2 regions of the Saccharococcus sp. Marseille-Q5394 genome follow, and region 1 is predicted to be linked to the other one. Evidence: riboswitches for the same ligand, from Rfam matches in the RefSeq annotation. Region 1 holds a riboswitch; the other holds the start of a gene.

Region 1 (7,686 bases):
TGACGATTGAATTGCCAAAAGGGCATCTCTGGGTTGGGGGCGGAAGTGTCAATGTCGATGGTAATGCGTTCATGGCCAATATGCCAACTGAGGAAGTATTTACAGTCCCACATAAGACAGGCGTGAACGGATACGTCAAAAACACGAAGCCGCTAAGCTACGGCGGAAATATTATCGATGATTTCACAATCACTTTCAAGGACGGACGGATTACAGAAGTGAAAGCCGGCCAAGGTGAAGAAGTACTCCAACATCTGATCGATACGGATGAAGGAGCCAAGCATCTCGGAGAAGTCGCACTAGTTCCGCATGCATCGCCAATTTCCGAATCTGGACTTCTCTTCTACAATACATTGTTCGACGAAAATGCATCCAATCATCTTGCAATCGGCAGTGCCTATTCCTTCTGTCTGGAAGGCGGTAAAACGATGTCGACGGAAGAGTTGGAAGAACATGGATTGAACCAAAGCATCACCCATGTCGACTTCATGATCGGCTCGGAGGAAATGGATATTGACGGAGAGTTGGCGGACGGAACAATCGAACCTATCTTCCGCAATGGAAACTGGGCGTTCTGACTTCGGACACAATTTAGTAATAGAATTGAATCTGCTCTTTAATTATTCCAGGAATGTAGTATAATGAATGTACACTAACATTTATTGTAGGGAGGGGTCTCATCATGGGCTTGATGTTTACTACAGTTATCGGTTACACAATTGTACTTGGTATAGCAGCATTTTTCACAATGCATTTTCTCGGGAAGGCTCTCAATTCTGCCGATGCAGAAATAATTGATCCAAAACCGGAAGTAAAATAAATTAATCAAAGAGTTGCCACTTGGCAGCTCTTTTCTTTTTCTGTACACTACTTACTATAGTTTGTATGTATCTTTAAAAATAGAGATGTTTCATCTCTTAAAATCCCAATTGAAAAATGGAGGGGCCTCATCATGACACTATTGTCTGAAATCCTTGCGTACAATAAAGAATTTGTAAACGAGAAGAAATATGAAGAGTACGCCACTACAAAATTCCCCGATAAGAAAATTGTCATCTTGACTTGTATGGACACAAGGCTGACAGAACTTCTCCCAAAAGCGATGAACTTACGTAACGGCGATGCGAAGATCATCAAAAGCGCCGGCGCTATCGTCACTCATCCTTTTGGCGGGATCATGAGGAGCATCATAATCGCCCTATATGAATTGCAGGCCGATGAAGTGTATATTATCGGGCATCACGACTGTGGCATGAGCTCAATCGACACCAAACAGATCATAGACAAGATGGTTGATCGTGGAGTAGACAAAAATCTGTTTAAAACCTTACAATACTCGGGCATCGATATGAAAGATTGGCTTCGCGGCTTCAATGACGTCACAGATAGCGTCAAAAGAAGTGTTGACCAAGTGCGGAATCACCCACTTATGGACCGCAAAGTGGCTGTACACGGCCTCGTCGCCCACCCGGACACCGGTCTTTTGGATATCATCGTCGACGGATATGAAGCAATCGACGAAAACTGACACCGGATTTCCCGGGAAATAGACAAAAGCATACTGCACTAGGTGCGGAAATGACATGAATAAGACAAAAACCGATTCTTCATTAGAAGAATCGGTTTTTAAGTTTTATAGCTAGTTTCCGCCAGGCGGCCTTACCCTTTCAATAGTCGTCCGCCAAGCAGGCATACATATAATGATCTTCCCAACAACCGTTAATGTACAAAAGTTTTCTCAGCAATCCTTCACGGATAAAACCGGCATTCTCCAGCACTCTGACCGAACCGGCATTACGGGGAGAGACGAACGCCTCCACCCGATGCAGCGAGACGGTTTCGAATGCGAATTTCGTAACGATTCTTACCGCTTCTGTCGCAAGACCTCTTCCTGTTTCCCGTTCGTCGATTGAATAACCGACGAAACCACTTGAAAAAGGCAGCCTTTTAATACTGTATAACGATATATGACCGATCAACCTGCTTGTTTCGGCGTCAAAAATCCCAAAATTATATTCGCGCCGATCTCTCATTTGATAAATGGATTCCCTTATCTTATCCCGTTGGACAGAAACCGTATAGTAGCTCGATTCATGACGAGGCTCAAAGACCGTCCAATATTCCCGATTTGCTTTGAGCAACTGGGTGAATATCGCTGCATCGTCTTCTGTCAATATACGCAAATAACAAGTTCGCCCTTCAAGCAGAATCAATGCGTCTTCACCTTTCTTCGGAAGCTATTTTCAAAAATTCTTCTACGTCTTTCACACATAACGCCACACCTTTTGCCCAGAATTCCTCTTTAGTTATATCTTCACCGAGATGCTTCATCGCAAGATCCTCGACTGACATGACGGCCGTGTCGCGCAAGAGAGCCATATATTTCTGTTCAAACGATTCCCCTTCTTCAATGGCTTTCGCATAAATGCTCAATGAGAACAGGTATCCGAATGTATACGGGAAGTTATAGAATGGTGTCCCCGTAATATAAAAGTGCAGCTTCGAAGCCCAGAAATGCGGATGAACTGTATCAAGAGCTCCTCCATATGCCTCTCTTTGTGCTTCAGCCATCAACTCATTCAATCTTGCAGCAGGCACCACTCCATTTTTCCTTTCTTCGTAAAAGCGCGTCTCGAACAGGAAGCGTGCATGGATATTCATGAAGAATGCCACACTGCGTTGGATTTTATCCTCAAGCAATGCTAGTTTTTCCTCTTCTGTTTCCGCCGACTTGACGGCAGCGTCAGCGACGATCATTTCAGCGAAAGTGGAGGCCGTCTCTGCAACTCCCATTGCGTATTGCCGGTTCATATAATGGACTGGTCGCAATGCGTATGAATGGAACGCATGACCCAGTTCATGTGCCAACGTCGCCACATTGGACATGGAGCCGCTATATGTCATGAATATGCGGGATTGTTCTGAAATCGGCATGCCCGTACAGAATCCTCCCGGACGTTTATCCGCCCGGTCTTCCGCTTCGATCCAGCTATCCTCAAATGCTTTCCTCGAAAATGACTCGAGTTCCGGACCGAACTTGCCGAAGTGCTCCAAGATGAATTCAGCGCCTTCTTGGAACGGCATTTCCTTCGTGGATGAAGTGACAGGTGCATCTAAATCATACCAATTCATATTTTCATTTCCCAATAGTTCGGCTTTTCGCTTCAGATATTCTACAAAAGGGGCTTTATTGTCACTGATAGCCCCCCACATTGCGTCAAGCGTCTCTTGGCTCATCCGATTCCGCATGAGAGGCTCTTTCAGAACGGAATCCCAGTCGCGCTTCTTATAGACAGCCAAGCGGAATCCTGCAAGGTGGTTCAATGTTGAGGCAAAGAAATCCTCTTTCGCCCCCCATGCGTCTTCAAGTTTATTAAACGCTTCCTTGCGTACTTCGACATCTGCATGGGAGCTCAAATTATTCGCCTGGCCAACGGAAAGCTTCTTCTCTTCCCCATCAATTGTCATTTCAATCGTAATGTCCCCGACAAGCCGATCATATAATTGGCCCCACCCTTGGTACCCATCGACACTTAGTGCAGTGATAAGGTTTTCTTCCTCCTCGGACAGTTTCAATTGAACTTCTTCGCGCCATTCTTGTAGAATAAAATCGAATTGGGATAGTTGCTCGGTCGCCAACAAGTCTTTCCAAACAGTTTCTTTAGTCTTAGCAATTGCTAGTTTGATCTTCAAAATGGCTGGCTGGAACCTCGCTCCTAACGAGGAAACTTCAGCTTGGAGAAGAAGCGCTTTTTTATCTTTCGTATTCGCGGCGATGAAACATCCAATGACCGCTCCCGCTTCCCTAAGATTCTTCGCAGTGTTTTTGATTTCATCAATTACATGAAGAATTTGATCCGCATCTTCCACGGTTGTAGGTGTTTGCGTGGCAATTGCAAGGTTTTCCAATGCACCGATTTGCTCTTTTACCGTATCAAGGTGAGTACGAAGCTGCTCCGAACCGCTGCCGCCTTTGAAAAATACATCTAAATCCCATACTTGTGAATATGTTTTTGTCGTAGTCAATTATAGTCCCCCTAATCATTCGGAAAATTGTAATTAAATCATGTTTTTATTATACCATGAATCTTCGGCATTCGAAATAATGGATTTGTGACGGAAACTTCATACTTTCCTTCGCACAGTCCCCCATTCCTATGTATACTGTTCTGAGGGAGGATGTACTATGTCTAGAATACTTCTTATGACCCTGTCGCTATGTACAGTCATACTATTGAATATAACCGCAAGCTTTTACTCACTGAATGGAAACACAACAAGCGATATAACAAATCGGCTGCCGTTGCTTTTCATTCCGGCAGACTATGTATTGATCATCTGTTGGTTGCTCTATATCATGCTTTTTTTCTGGATTTTCAATTTCAAAAAGACTTGCCACGAGATGAGCTCCGCACATCGAAACCGCTTCACTTACCTTTTCGTATTAAGTTGTCTTCTCCATATTGCTTGGATTGTCCTTTGGCACTTCGGATTGTTCACCGGAACCGTCATTACGAAAATAGTTCTTCTCATTGTGTTGCTCACTTTATATGGTACCTTCCCGAAACGGGAAAACCGATTGCTTGGCAGAGTGCCATTTAGCCTGCTCACTGGGTGGATTTTCATTACGACCATCTCGAACTTCAGTTATCTTCTAATGATCCATGGTTGGACTGGGTTCGGGTTAAGTGATCCTTTATGGGCCGTCATCTTTTTAACGATTTCCACGGCTTTCGCTTTACATTTTATGTACCACTACAAGGATTATGTGATGAATCTCGTTTTTGTTTGGGCGTTTATCGGCATTGCCGTTAAAAACGGGACGGAGGAGCTGTTCATATCCGCAGCTGCCATCTTTTTATCAGCAGTCATCATAGCATGCATCTTCCTGTTTTCAGGCAGACGTACGCATTAAAAAATAGCAGGAGCATGATGACACATACCCCTGCTATTTTTATGTTCTTTGAATAAGTCTAGGCGCGGATGTGAAAAGAACAACTGCTACGATTGCACACAATATGATGGATGGAATCATATAGGATCCATTGTATACCAAGGAGTACAACCAAGCCGGCTGGTCTCCGGCATATTCAGCGAAAAACACCATACCGCCAATAAAGTGGGCCAAGTACCGAAGAAGGCCGCCCAACACCGTCCCGACAATTATTGCTGCAGCCATCGAGCCTTTGCGTCCAGCCGCTTTGCTATTAATCAGCCATCTGAGTGTGGACGCCGCCAATCCAACAACCGTGTATGCGACAAAATAATCTAAAGCGCCTTGCACGGGGTGGATGATATAGCCCCCTATAACAGCTTGCAGGAGACCCGATATCAATCCGGTCAATAAACCGCCAGAAACTCCCCATCGATATGCCATCAAGATGATCGGCAACATTGATAAGGTGACGGACCCGCCTTGAGGCATTTTAAATAGCGTCAAGTTATCCAATACAAACGATAAAGCTCCTAGAATGGCAACCTCCAACATTAACTGAAGTCTTTTGCGATCCAATTGTAATTCCCCCTTTTTTAGTCGGAGGGATACGGAATGAAAAAGCGTTTTTTCTGCCTCGACCGGGTATCACATATATGGATACGTTTGAAACATGCCCATCATGGTTACGGTTACTAAACAGCTTTAAAACTTTTTCGCAACAAAAAAACGACATCCCGGATAGAACCGAGACATCGATCGTTGTCAGTTTCCATCCACATCCCTACGCAAGTATGAACTTACAGGTTCGAAGGGTTAGGACGAATATCCAATCTCAGCCTTATAGGCACCCCTTGTGGTCATGTAATTCAATTGTCGTATACATTGTATATGTTACAGTACTTATAAGCAAGATGAATTGTAAACTACTTATTAGAATTGCGGGAGGTAAGCCTATGACCAATAATAAACTATTATCAGCCCTCTGTTATTTCAGCATCTTCTTTTCACCGCTTCTCTTGCCTGCAATCGTCTTTTTTGTCACGGATGATCATGACGTGAAAGGGCATGCGAAACGTTCGCTTATCTCGCATCTTATTCCAGTCGTGCTCCTTATTGCCGGCTTCATCCTGTTTACGTTTTCGATGATTTCCTATGAATCGAGGATGTACACAATGTTGACAGGGCAATTCGACTTTTGGGGACTGGCCCCTTTCCTGTTCATGCTCATCTACGGACTGCTGTTTGTTATCGTCGTCATCTGGAATGTCTACCACGGCGTGAAAGTATTGAAATGATAGGGAAGGAAGGCATAGTGAGTGAAATATGTTAGGGTAGATAGTAAATGTTCTAACCCACTACAAATATAATTGATTTCCGTTCCGATCGGACGCTTTCCGCGGGCACGGCTTCAGCCAATCGAACAGCGAAGGGTTCGATTTGCCGTATTTCTGCGCTTTTTGCAGAAATTAAGGCATCCTGCTCCCTCAGGGTCGAAAAAACATTGCTCGCAAACGCCGTTCTTCGTAACGGCGTTCGCTGGGGTCGCCGATCTCCACTCCAATCAATTGGAGTATATCTTAAATTTTTAGCTGCATGGCAACAGTAAAGACATGAAAAGGTAATTCTTATTGCAGGCTCTGTTAAGAGGCATTATTGATTACTATTGAAAAAGGACATGTTTAGGGTCCTTTTTATTCGAACGCGACCGATTGTTCAAGATGTTTATATTGTTCTAGTAGTAACTCTAAATCTTCGGGATAGACGTGGTTAATAGTTTTTATATCAGACAAGGATTTCCAATCGGCTTCGACAATAATTTGATCAGGATCATTAATTCCACTGCTGTCGCCGATCTTTTCCACCCTGAAATAATATGTCTTTACTTTTATATTTTTAATGGTTGTTTCTTTAACTTTTAATTTTTTGATGACTTTCACGTCATATCCCGTTTCTTCTTTAATCTCCCGAATGCAACATTCCTCTGGACTTTCGCCTTCTTCAATACCACCAGAAGGTACCGCCCATCTCTCTGACCCAAAACTTTTGACCATTAGTATTTCCTTATGTTCATTGATACAAATACCTGCTGAACCTGACCAGCTTTTCATTGTTATAGTACCCCTTCTCACAAAGCTTTTATTAAACTGCATGGCCTGATTGTTGAACACACGGTAAACAACACCTGCAACTAACCTGCAACTTTATGTAAACAAGAAATAGAACCCTCAAAGCAGTTCAATCTTCAAGTAACCGATTCTATTAAAGATGTAGTTCCTCAATTGTCATAAAAATTCTTGCATACAATGCTTTTATATGTTCATCATTATTTTCATTGTTATATAAACCAAATCCCCAACTTTTTACGACCTCTTCATCTTCTTCTTGTATCGTCAGAACGCCAACAGCATAGCTTTTCCCCGAAGTCCACTCCCAACCGGAATCATATTCTACGTCCTTCACCGTAAAAGGAATATGGCTGTTAGCTGAAATGAAAAAGAATGGAATGGTTGACTGTAAGTACAAATCTGCATACTGGCTTTCTGAAGCTTCGACAAGCTTTTCTTCCGTAATAATGACGGCATTATAAGAACTGATTGATTCACTAGTTAATTCGTCGAAGGAAACTTGATCAAACTTTATTTGCTCTTCTTCCACTTCTGGCGGTTCTCCAACTACTGCTATTCTCATTGGTTTGCCTTCATACAATTTGAATTCAGGTTTTGGATTACAAGCTGTTAGTGCTAGTAGTA
Region 2 (7,686 bases), 380 kb from region 1:
TAACGACTGCGTCACGCATCGGTGCACCTTTCGCAAGCTCTGCTGTAACAGCAGCGGCGAACGTACAGCCCGTGCCATGCGTGTCTTTCGTTTTGATCCGCTTGCTTCTCATTAGAAAGCACTCGCCATCCGCCGACATGAATAAATCCTCCGCGTCACGGGTATCCATCCGATGCCCCCCTTTCAGCAGAACGGCCCCGGCCCCCATCCGAAGCAATTGATTCGCGGCATTCTCCATATCGTGCATTGACACAATCGTCATTCCCGTCAGCACTTCCGCTTCAGGTATATTGGGCGTCAGAAGGGTCGCCGTCGGAATGAGGCGCTCCTTCAAAGCTGCAATCGCTGCCTCCTGAAGAAGCGAAGCGCCGCCTTTCGCAATCATGACGGGATCAATGACTAAAGGGATCCTTTCATATTGGCTCAATGTATCCGCGACTGCCTCGATAATTTCACCTGAAAACAGCATTCCCGTTTTAGCAGCACCAACTGTGAAATCATTCAGCACTGCATCAATCTGCGCGATGACGATGTCCGTCTCAATCGGTTGAACTGCATGAACGCCAAGCGTATTCTGTGCAGTTACTGCCGTCAATACGGATGTTCCGAACGTGCCAAGCTCCTGGAATGTTTTCAGATCGGCTTGGATCCCTGCCCCGCCGCCACTATCCGAACCTGCAATCGTCAGAGCAACTGAAGTCATTTCACAACCCCCTCTTCAACAATGAATCGGTCGGCATCGATTGCTTCATCGCCCAATTGGTGTAAAGCATTCAGGAAATAAACCGCAAAATCCCCCGGACCCGAAGCTAGTTCAGCCGCTAATTCACCCGCTCTTTTGTAAAAGGCGAGACTGTAAGCAACCGCGTCAATCGGCGAATGTTTACCGACGGACAGGAATGCGGCGGAAACCGCGCTTAACAGGCAGCCCATACCTGTAATTTTACTCATGAGCGGATGCCCTCCTGTGATCCGGATGAGCTTTTCACCATCTGTCACGATGTCGGTCTCGCCGGTAACAGCGACGAGGCAACGGTGGCGGCGAGCCACATCTTTCGCCGCCTCCTCAATATTTGCCGATCCGTCTCCTGCATCGACACCTTTCACTTCCCATTCAACACCCGCAATGGATGCAATTTCACCGGCATTTCCGCGGATAAGCGTAATATCCAATTCCTTCAGAAGTGTAGCGACCGTCTGTTTTCGGAAAGCGGTTGCCCCAGCTCCCACCGGATCCAATACGAGTGGCCGCCCTTTAATAGAAGAAACTTTTCCAGCAGCAATCATTGATTCAACAGCCGAAGGATCTAGCGTCCCGATGTTGAGCAACGTACAGGAGGAAACGGAGGATACATCCGCCGCCTCCTCGATTGCTTCCGCCATGATCGGAGAAGCGCCCAATGCCAGCAGGCCATTCGCTTGAAAGTTTGCAACGACCATATTCGTGATGCAATGAACTAACGGGTTTTGCGTACGCAGTTCTTTCAGCAATGAAAATTGAGCCATTTATACATGCACCCCTTTTGTTTCAAGAGACCATGATTGCTTTGTCCAAGCCATTTCCCAAAACTGCAATTCATAGTGGACGCTTTTAATGAAATGAGCTTTTAATTGTCCGCGTCTTTTATCCGAAAGATCTTCCGTCAATTTATTCAAACGGTCGATCTGTTCACGGGTTGCCTGTTCGAACCATTCAGAACTGTACGTGGCAATCCATTTGTCATAAATCGGGTGGTCCGGTTTCGCGTCCTTCAGCCGCTCGCCGATTTCGTAATACAACCAATAACATGGAAGCAATGCGGACAACGTCGTGGCCAAGTCACCTTCCAACGCCGCCCGGTATAAATGCGAAGTGTACGCATACGCTGTCGGCGCCGGCTCAAAGTTTTCAATGTCCTCATCCGTAACTCCCAACAAGCCAAAGAAACCTTCATGCAATGAAATCTCTGCCCCGCATGTTCCATCCGCATGTTGTGCAAACCGTTGCACCGTCAATAAATCCGTTGCCTGCACTGCTGCCATTGCATGCACTTTCGCAAAGTGCTTCAAATAGTACGAGTCTTGCAGGACATACTGTTTGAACACATCCTCTGGCAAAGTCCCTTCAGCAAGCGCTGCGATGAACGGATGATGGAAGCTTGCCTCCCAAACATCGTCACATTCCTTCCGTACCTCTTCACAAAACGTCATTCCAACCACTCCTTTAAAGTTTTGGAAAACCAAAAAAGCCGCTTCACTCAACACAATCGTTGAAGAAGCGGCTCGCATATCGGCGTAAGATAACCTTTGGAAGACGTGCGACCCACTTCCCTACGCTGGTATGAGCCAGATCAGGTTCGAAGGGTCCGCGTATCGATACACGTCTCAGTCTTTCACAAAGACTCCCCCAGTGGTTAACTCTTTTCAGTTTTCTACTACACTATAACATAGATTACTAGTCATGCAAGGTCTATGTAATATTTGGTAACATATAACGTTAGACCATTCAGACCATTCATTCTACATGTTAATAAAGTAACGGGACATATAAGGTGAGCATAATTTATGCATTTTACTAACTGGAATAAAATGTCTTACAAGGGACAAATCGATTAGTTTTTACCCTCTTTTTAGTCTTTCTTACGCTTTTTTATTATTACAAAGGTTAATATTTCCATGAATACTTGTTAATTGGTTGTCACACTACTGTTATTTACTTTTGTTATTGTTGGTAATGTGCAGATGGGGCACTGCAACCTATCCGAGTGAAACTATTGCAAGGATAATAAAAAACGCTCCAACATCTTGAGAAGGAGGCGGATGTACATAACAACTTACTAAACTGAGTGTTATTTTTCGCTTCATGATCTGGTAGTCGAGTTAAAAAAAAACAAAAAAGGGAGTTTGATCATTCTTGGTTAACGAAACGAATCGTAATGAGAAGAACACGAAAAAGAAAATTTTGCCGTTTGTCATGTCGACGTCAATGCTAACTGCAGCTATTTTTGGAGCTGGCGGTTCAGCTTTAGCAGCTGAAAATGGTGAAAAAGAGTTCAAAAACCACGGTGAAAAAGTTTCCTATTATGCAACAAGCATTCCGGGTTCACCTGAAAAAGGGAAATTCATGCGTACGATTGCAAATAAAAACTTCGTAGCTGCAGAGCCGGGTGAAGATGATACAACAGATGAAGATGACACAGACGCACCTAATAACGATGACGAAGATACAGATGTACCTGTAGATGAAGAAGGTACAGACACACCAGCTGATGAAGAGGAAGTTGATGAAACTCCAGCTGACGAAGAAGTAGTTGAAGAAACTCCAGTTGACGAAGAAGTTGAGGAAACACCAGTTGACGAAGAAGAAGTTGACGAAACTCCAGCTGACGAAGAAGAAGTTGACGAAACTCCAGTTGACGAAGAGGAAGTTGAGGAAACACCAGTTGACGAAGAAGAAGTTGACGAAACTCCAGTTGACGAAGAAGAAGTTGACGAAACTCCAGCTGACGAAGAAGAAGTTGAAGAAACTCCAGCTGACGAAGAAGAAGTTGAAGAAACTCCAGTTGACGAAGATGTAGAAGTACCTGCTGAAGAAGACGAAGCTGTCGACGGAGATCAAGCTGTAGAGTCACCGGTTGACGAAGAAGATTCTAATGAAGCACCTGTAAATGAAGAAGATGCAACAGACGCACCTGCTGAAGAAGATGCTGAAGTAGATGCTGAAGAAACAGAAAAGCCAGCTGACGAGAATATCACTGAAGATACGTCGTCAACTGACCAAGCCGATTCAATTATAACAGATGACCAAATTAATGAGTACAAATCTATCTTACAAAATTATGTAAGTTTGATTGAGTACTATAACCTTGCAATCCAAGATCACCTCGGAATTGTCTTGCCAGGTGAAGAGGCAGAAGAAGTACCTGCTGAAGGTGACGACGCTGTTGAAGGCGACGACGCTGTTGAAGGCGATGACGTTGTTGAAGGCGAAGACGCTGTTGAAGGCGACGATGCTGTTGAAGGTGACGACGCTGTTGAAGGCGACGACGCTGTTGAAGGCGACGATGCTGTTGAAGGCGACGACGCTGTTGAAGGTGACGATGCTGTTGAAGGCGACGACGCTGTTGAAGGTGACGATGCTGTTGAAGGCGACGATGCTGTTGAAGGCGACGATGCTGTTGAAGGCGACGACGCTGTTGAAGGTGACGACGCTGTTGAAGGCGACGACGCTGTTGAAGGCGACGACGCTGTTGAAGGTGACGACGCTGTTGAAGGCGATGACGCTGTTGAAGGCGACGACGCTGTTGAAGGCGATGACGCTGTTGAAGGCGACGACGTTGCAGAAGTACCTGCTGAAGTTGAGGATGTAACAGAAGAAACTGCTACTGACGAAGAAACTGCTGAGGAGCCAGCTGTAGAAGCTGTTCAAACTGTTCAAACAACAGTTTGGGACAAGCTTGTCGGATATTACAACCAAGTTGCTGCAGCTTACAGCTCATTCTTCGGATTGCTCAAAAAATAAGATAGCAACAACAATTTAAAGCATTGCATCCCATAACAGGAAATGTTAGTATTCCCTGTCTGAACCAAAGCCCTTGTCAACTCCATTCGGAGTTTTCAAGGGCTTTATTCATGTGCAAGCCCCACTCGGACAAAGCCATATATCTTTATGTTAAGCTGAACTTGTATACCCCGTAGGGAATAAGGAGGTCGTAACGATGACAGTGAAAATAAAGGTATATTCCGATTATGTATGTCCATTTTGTCTTCTCGCGGAAAAACCGTTACTAGAAGCAATCCAAGGAAAAGACGTGGAAGTTGAGTGGATGCCGTTTGAGTTGCGTCCATATCCAAATGAAACGTTAAAGCCCGAGGATCATTATTTGCAAAGCACATGGAAACAGGCCGTCTATCCGATGGCTGAACAGATGGGTGTTCATATTGTCCTTCCAAAAGTGTCCCCTCAACCATACACACACTTGGCATTCGAAGGGTATCAATTTGCCAAGGAAAAAGGCATAGGAAATAAATATAATGACCGGATGCTCCGAGCTTTCTTCCAAGAAGAACAAGACATTGGCAAAATCGACGTGCTAACCCGATTAGCCGGTGAACTCGGCTTAGATCAAAAAGAGTACCGCGAAGCATTAGAAACGAGAAAATACAAAGAGGTCCATCAAGAAGCACTTCGCCAAGCATACGAAGAAGCAACTATTACTTCGGTGCCGACTTTCATCATTGGTGACACTAAGTTTGCAGGCATTCATTCCAAGGAAACACTTGAACAAATCATCGATCAGGAAATCCGCAAACAAAAGCCTGACTTCCCCGACGGCATGGCGTGCGGTATTGATGGCTGTTAACTTCGGTGCCTGTGCATCACACATTAATGACAATTCAACAAAAGTTATAGTAATGCGGAAAGAGGCCGACTAAATGTTGATTTAGTCGGCTTCTTCATTTATTTCATACAATTGTAGTGTATTATCTGAATCGTTCATCGCACAGGCACCCAAACAATTTGCGAACAATTTACTCGCCTTTTATTTCATGGCTCAACGCTTTCAGGTCACTGCCCGTCGGATTTTGAAACACGTGGAGTCCAAATTCCCCTGCAACAGCAAAGAGATGATCGAAAATATCAGCTTGCACAGTTTCATAGACGGTCCATTGAACACTATTCGCAAAGGCGTAAATTTCAATCGGCAGTCCATGCTCCCCCGGTGCCAGTTGCCGGACCATCAATGTCTTTTCCTGATGGATGCCTGGATGGCGTCGAAGGTATTCACTAATGTAAGCCCGGAAGACCCCGATATTCGTCATCGCCCTCCCGTTCACAAGATTATTCCTGTCGATTTTATTCGTAACGTTGTACTCCTCAATCTCTCGTTCCCGTTCAACGATATACTCCGAAAGAAAGTGGATCTGTTTATAATGCTCAATCATTTCCTCCGTGCAAAACTGGATACTGGACATATCGATATACAACGCACGCTTAATTCGCCTGCCGCCGGATTCCTGCATTCCGCGCCAGTTGATGAAGTGATCCGAAATGAGCGCATAGCTCGGGATCATCGTCACCGTCTGGTCAAAGTTCCGCACCGCCACCGTATTCAAGGAAATATCGATGATATCCCCATTTGCGCCATAATTCGGCACTTCAATCCAATCGCCCATTCGAACCATTTCGGTTGCCGACAACTGGATTCCCGCCACTAATCCTAATAAGGAATCCTTAAAAACCAACATAAATACTGCCGACAGAGCACCAATCCCACTCAGCAGGATAATCGGACTTTCCCCCATCAGATTGGCAATCACCAAAATTGCACCAACAATTACAACAATAATTTTAGCTACTTGCACATATCCTTTAATCGGCTTCGTTTTTGCAATCTCGTACGTCTGATAAATGTCGTTGAACACGCTAAGTAATCGATTGATAACACTAAATGCAACAATCATAATATACGTCAGCGCCAACGTTTCAATCACCTTCTGATACGTCGGAAAAGTTGCAGCGAAGTAATAAATGATGAGTGCAGGCACAAAATGGGATAATCTGCGAAGCACTTTTCGTTCCAACAGAATATTGCCCCACTGGATTTTATGCTTTTTCACAATATGAGCGATGAATCGAATAATCATATGTTTTGTAATAAAATTCGCGATGATGCAAAGGAGTGTGATGACAGTAACCAGGATGACAAAGGACAGCGGGTCAACCAAGGTATCATCCACTCCGTAACCTAATAGCCGATTACGAATAAAGTTCATTTGTCTCCTCCACTATGCGTAGTCTGCTTTCCATTATACCAGAACCAAGAGGTCGCCACCTTCTTCAGCCTCCTGTGCATGCAATGATACGATTTAGTGGAATATGATACAATCGAGAAAATAACAAACAAATGAGGTAAATGATATGTGCCGAAACATTAAAACGCTGTTTAATTTTAGCCCTCCGGCTACTACGGATGAAATTTATTCCGCTTCGCTCCAGTATGTGCGGAAGGTTTCTGGTTACAGCAAGCCATCGAAGGCAAACGAGGATGCTATTAATCTTGCTGTTGAGGAAGTCGTTATCGCTACACAAAAATTACTAAACTCATTGGTCACGAATTCCGAACCTCGAAATCGAGAAATTGAAGCCGAACGGGCTCGAGCTCGTAATGCAAAAAGATTTGGATTGGAAAATCAGGAGTAATTGTATCGGTGCCTGTGCGGCATACATTTATGACAACTCAACATAAATACAAAAAGAGGCTGACCAAAGATGATCAGCTTCTTCGTTTACTTCATGCAACTGTAGTGTATTGTCTGAATCGCGTGCCTCAGAGGCACCCAAACAATTTAAGACTTGTAGGCAGCATCAAATGTTGTGTCATCCGAATAAGGAAATAACCCCATAAACCCCTTTTCTTTATTCACGAACCTACTTCTCCCCTAGTTATTCGGCATCCTTTTCCATATACTGCCGAATAGATCGGTAATAAATAAAATATTGTCCAAACGCAAGCAATAGTAATGCGTTCAGCATACCAAACTTCCCAATCGGTAAAATCAGAAATAAGCTTGCTAGGAACGGAAGTGCGACCGTGAAGTAAGAATAGACTTTCTGTGTTGCCCGTCTTGTGACTTCCTCAAACAATTCGTCATCCTCCATATATTCCTGCGGTTTCAACGTCAAGAATTTCATCTGTCGACTCG

Evidence for each region. Region 1 has a riboswitch for thiamine pyrophosphate ahead of thiT (energy-coupled thiamine transporter ThiT). Riboswitches for the same ligand answer to the same signal wherever they lie in the genome.
Region 2: another riboswitch for thiamine pyrophosphate. It lies ahead of tenA (thiaminase II); the one in region 1 lies ahead of thiT (energy-coupled thiamine transporter ThiT).

Annotation. Positions count from the first base shown of each region.
Region 1 is NZ_CAMPPQ010000002.1:1,009,095-1,016,780, reverse strand. Features, by position in the region: gene OC538_RS15655 (aminopeptidase) at 1-578, shown strand, start outside; gene OC538_RS15650 (hypothetical protein) at 683-820, shown strand; gene OC538_RS15645 (beta-class carbonic anhydrase) at 953-1,528, shown strand; gene OC538_RS15640 (GNAT family N-acetyltransferase) at 1,668-2,213, opposite strand; gene OC538_RS15635 (M3 family oligoendopeptidase) at 2,221-4,026, opposite strand; gene OC538_RS15630 (tryptophan-rich sensory protein) at 4,187-4,915, shown strand; gene thiT (energy-coupled thiamine transporter ThiT) at 4,955-5,512, opposite strand; TPP riboswitch at 5,698-5,798, opposite strand; gene OC538_RS15620 (DUF4870 domain-containing protein) at 5,890-6,231, shown strand; gene OC538_RS15615 (NUDIX hydrolase) at 6,628-7,044, opposite strand; gene OC538_RS15610 (hypothetical protein) at 7,196-7,686, opposite strand, start outside.
Region 2 is NZ_CAMPPQ010000002.1:628,998-636,683, reverse strand. Features, by position in the region: gene thiD (bifunctional hydroxymethylpyrimidine kinase/phosphomethylpyrimidine kinase) at 1-703, opposite strand, end outside; gene thiM (hydroxyethylthiazole kinase) at 700-1,506, opposite strand; gene tenA (thiaminase II) at 1,507-2,190, opposite strand; TPP riboswitch at 2,291-2,398, opposite strand; gene OC538_RS17985 (pentapeptide repeat-containing protein) at 3,186-3,611, opposite strand; gene OC538_RS13755 (DsbA family protein) at 4,698-5,342, shown strand; gene OC538_RS13750 (mechanosensitive ion channel family protein) at 5,512-6,756, opposite strand; gene OC538_RS13745 (DUF2277 domain-containing protein) at 6,902-7,183, shown strand; gene OC538_RS13740 (hypothetical protein) at 7,427-7,686, opposite strand, start outside.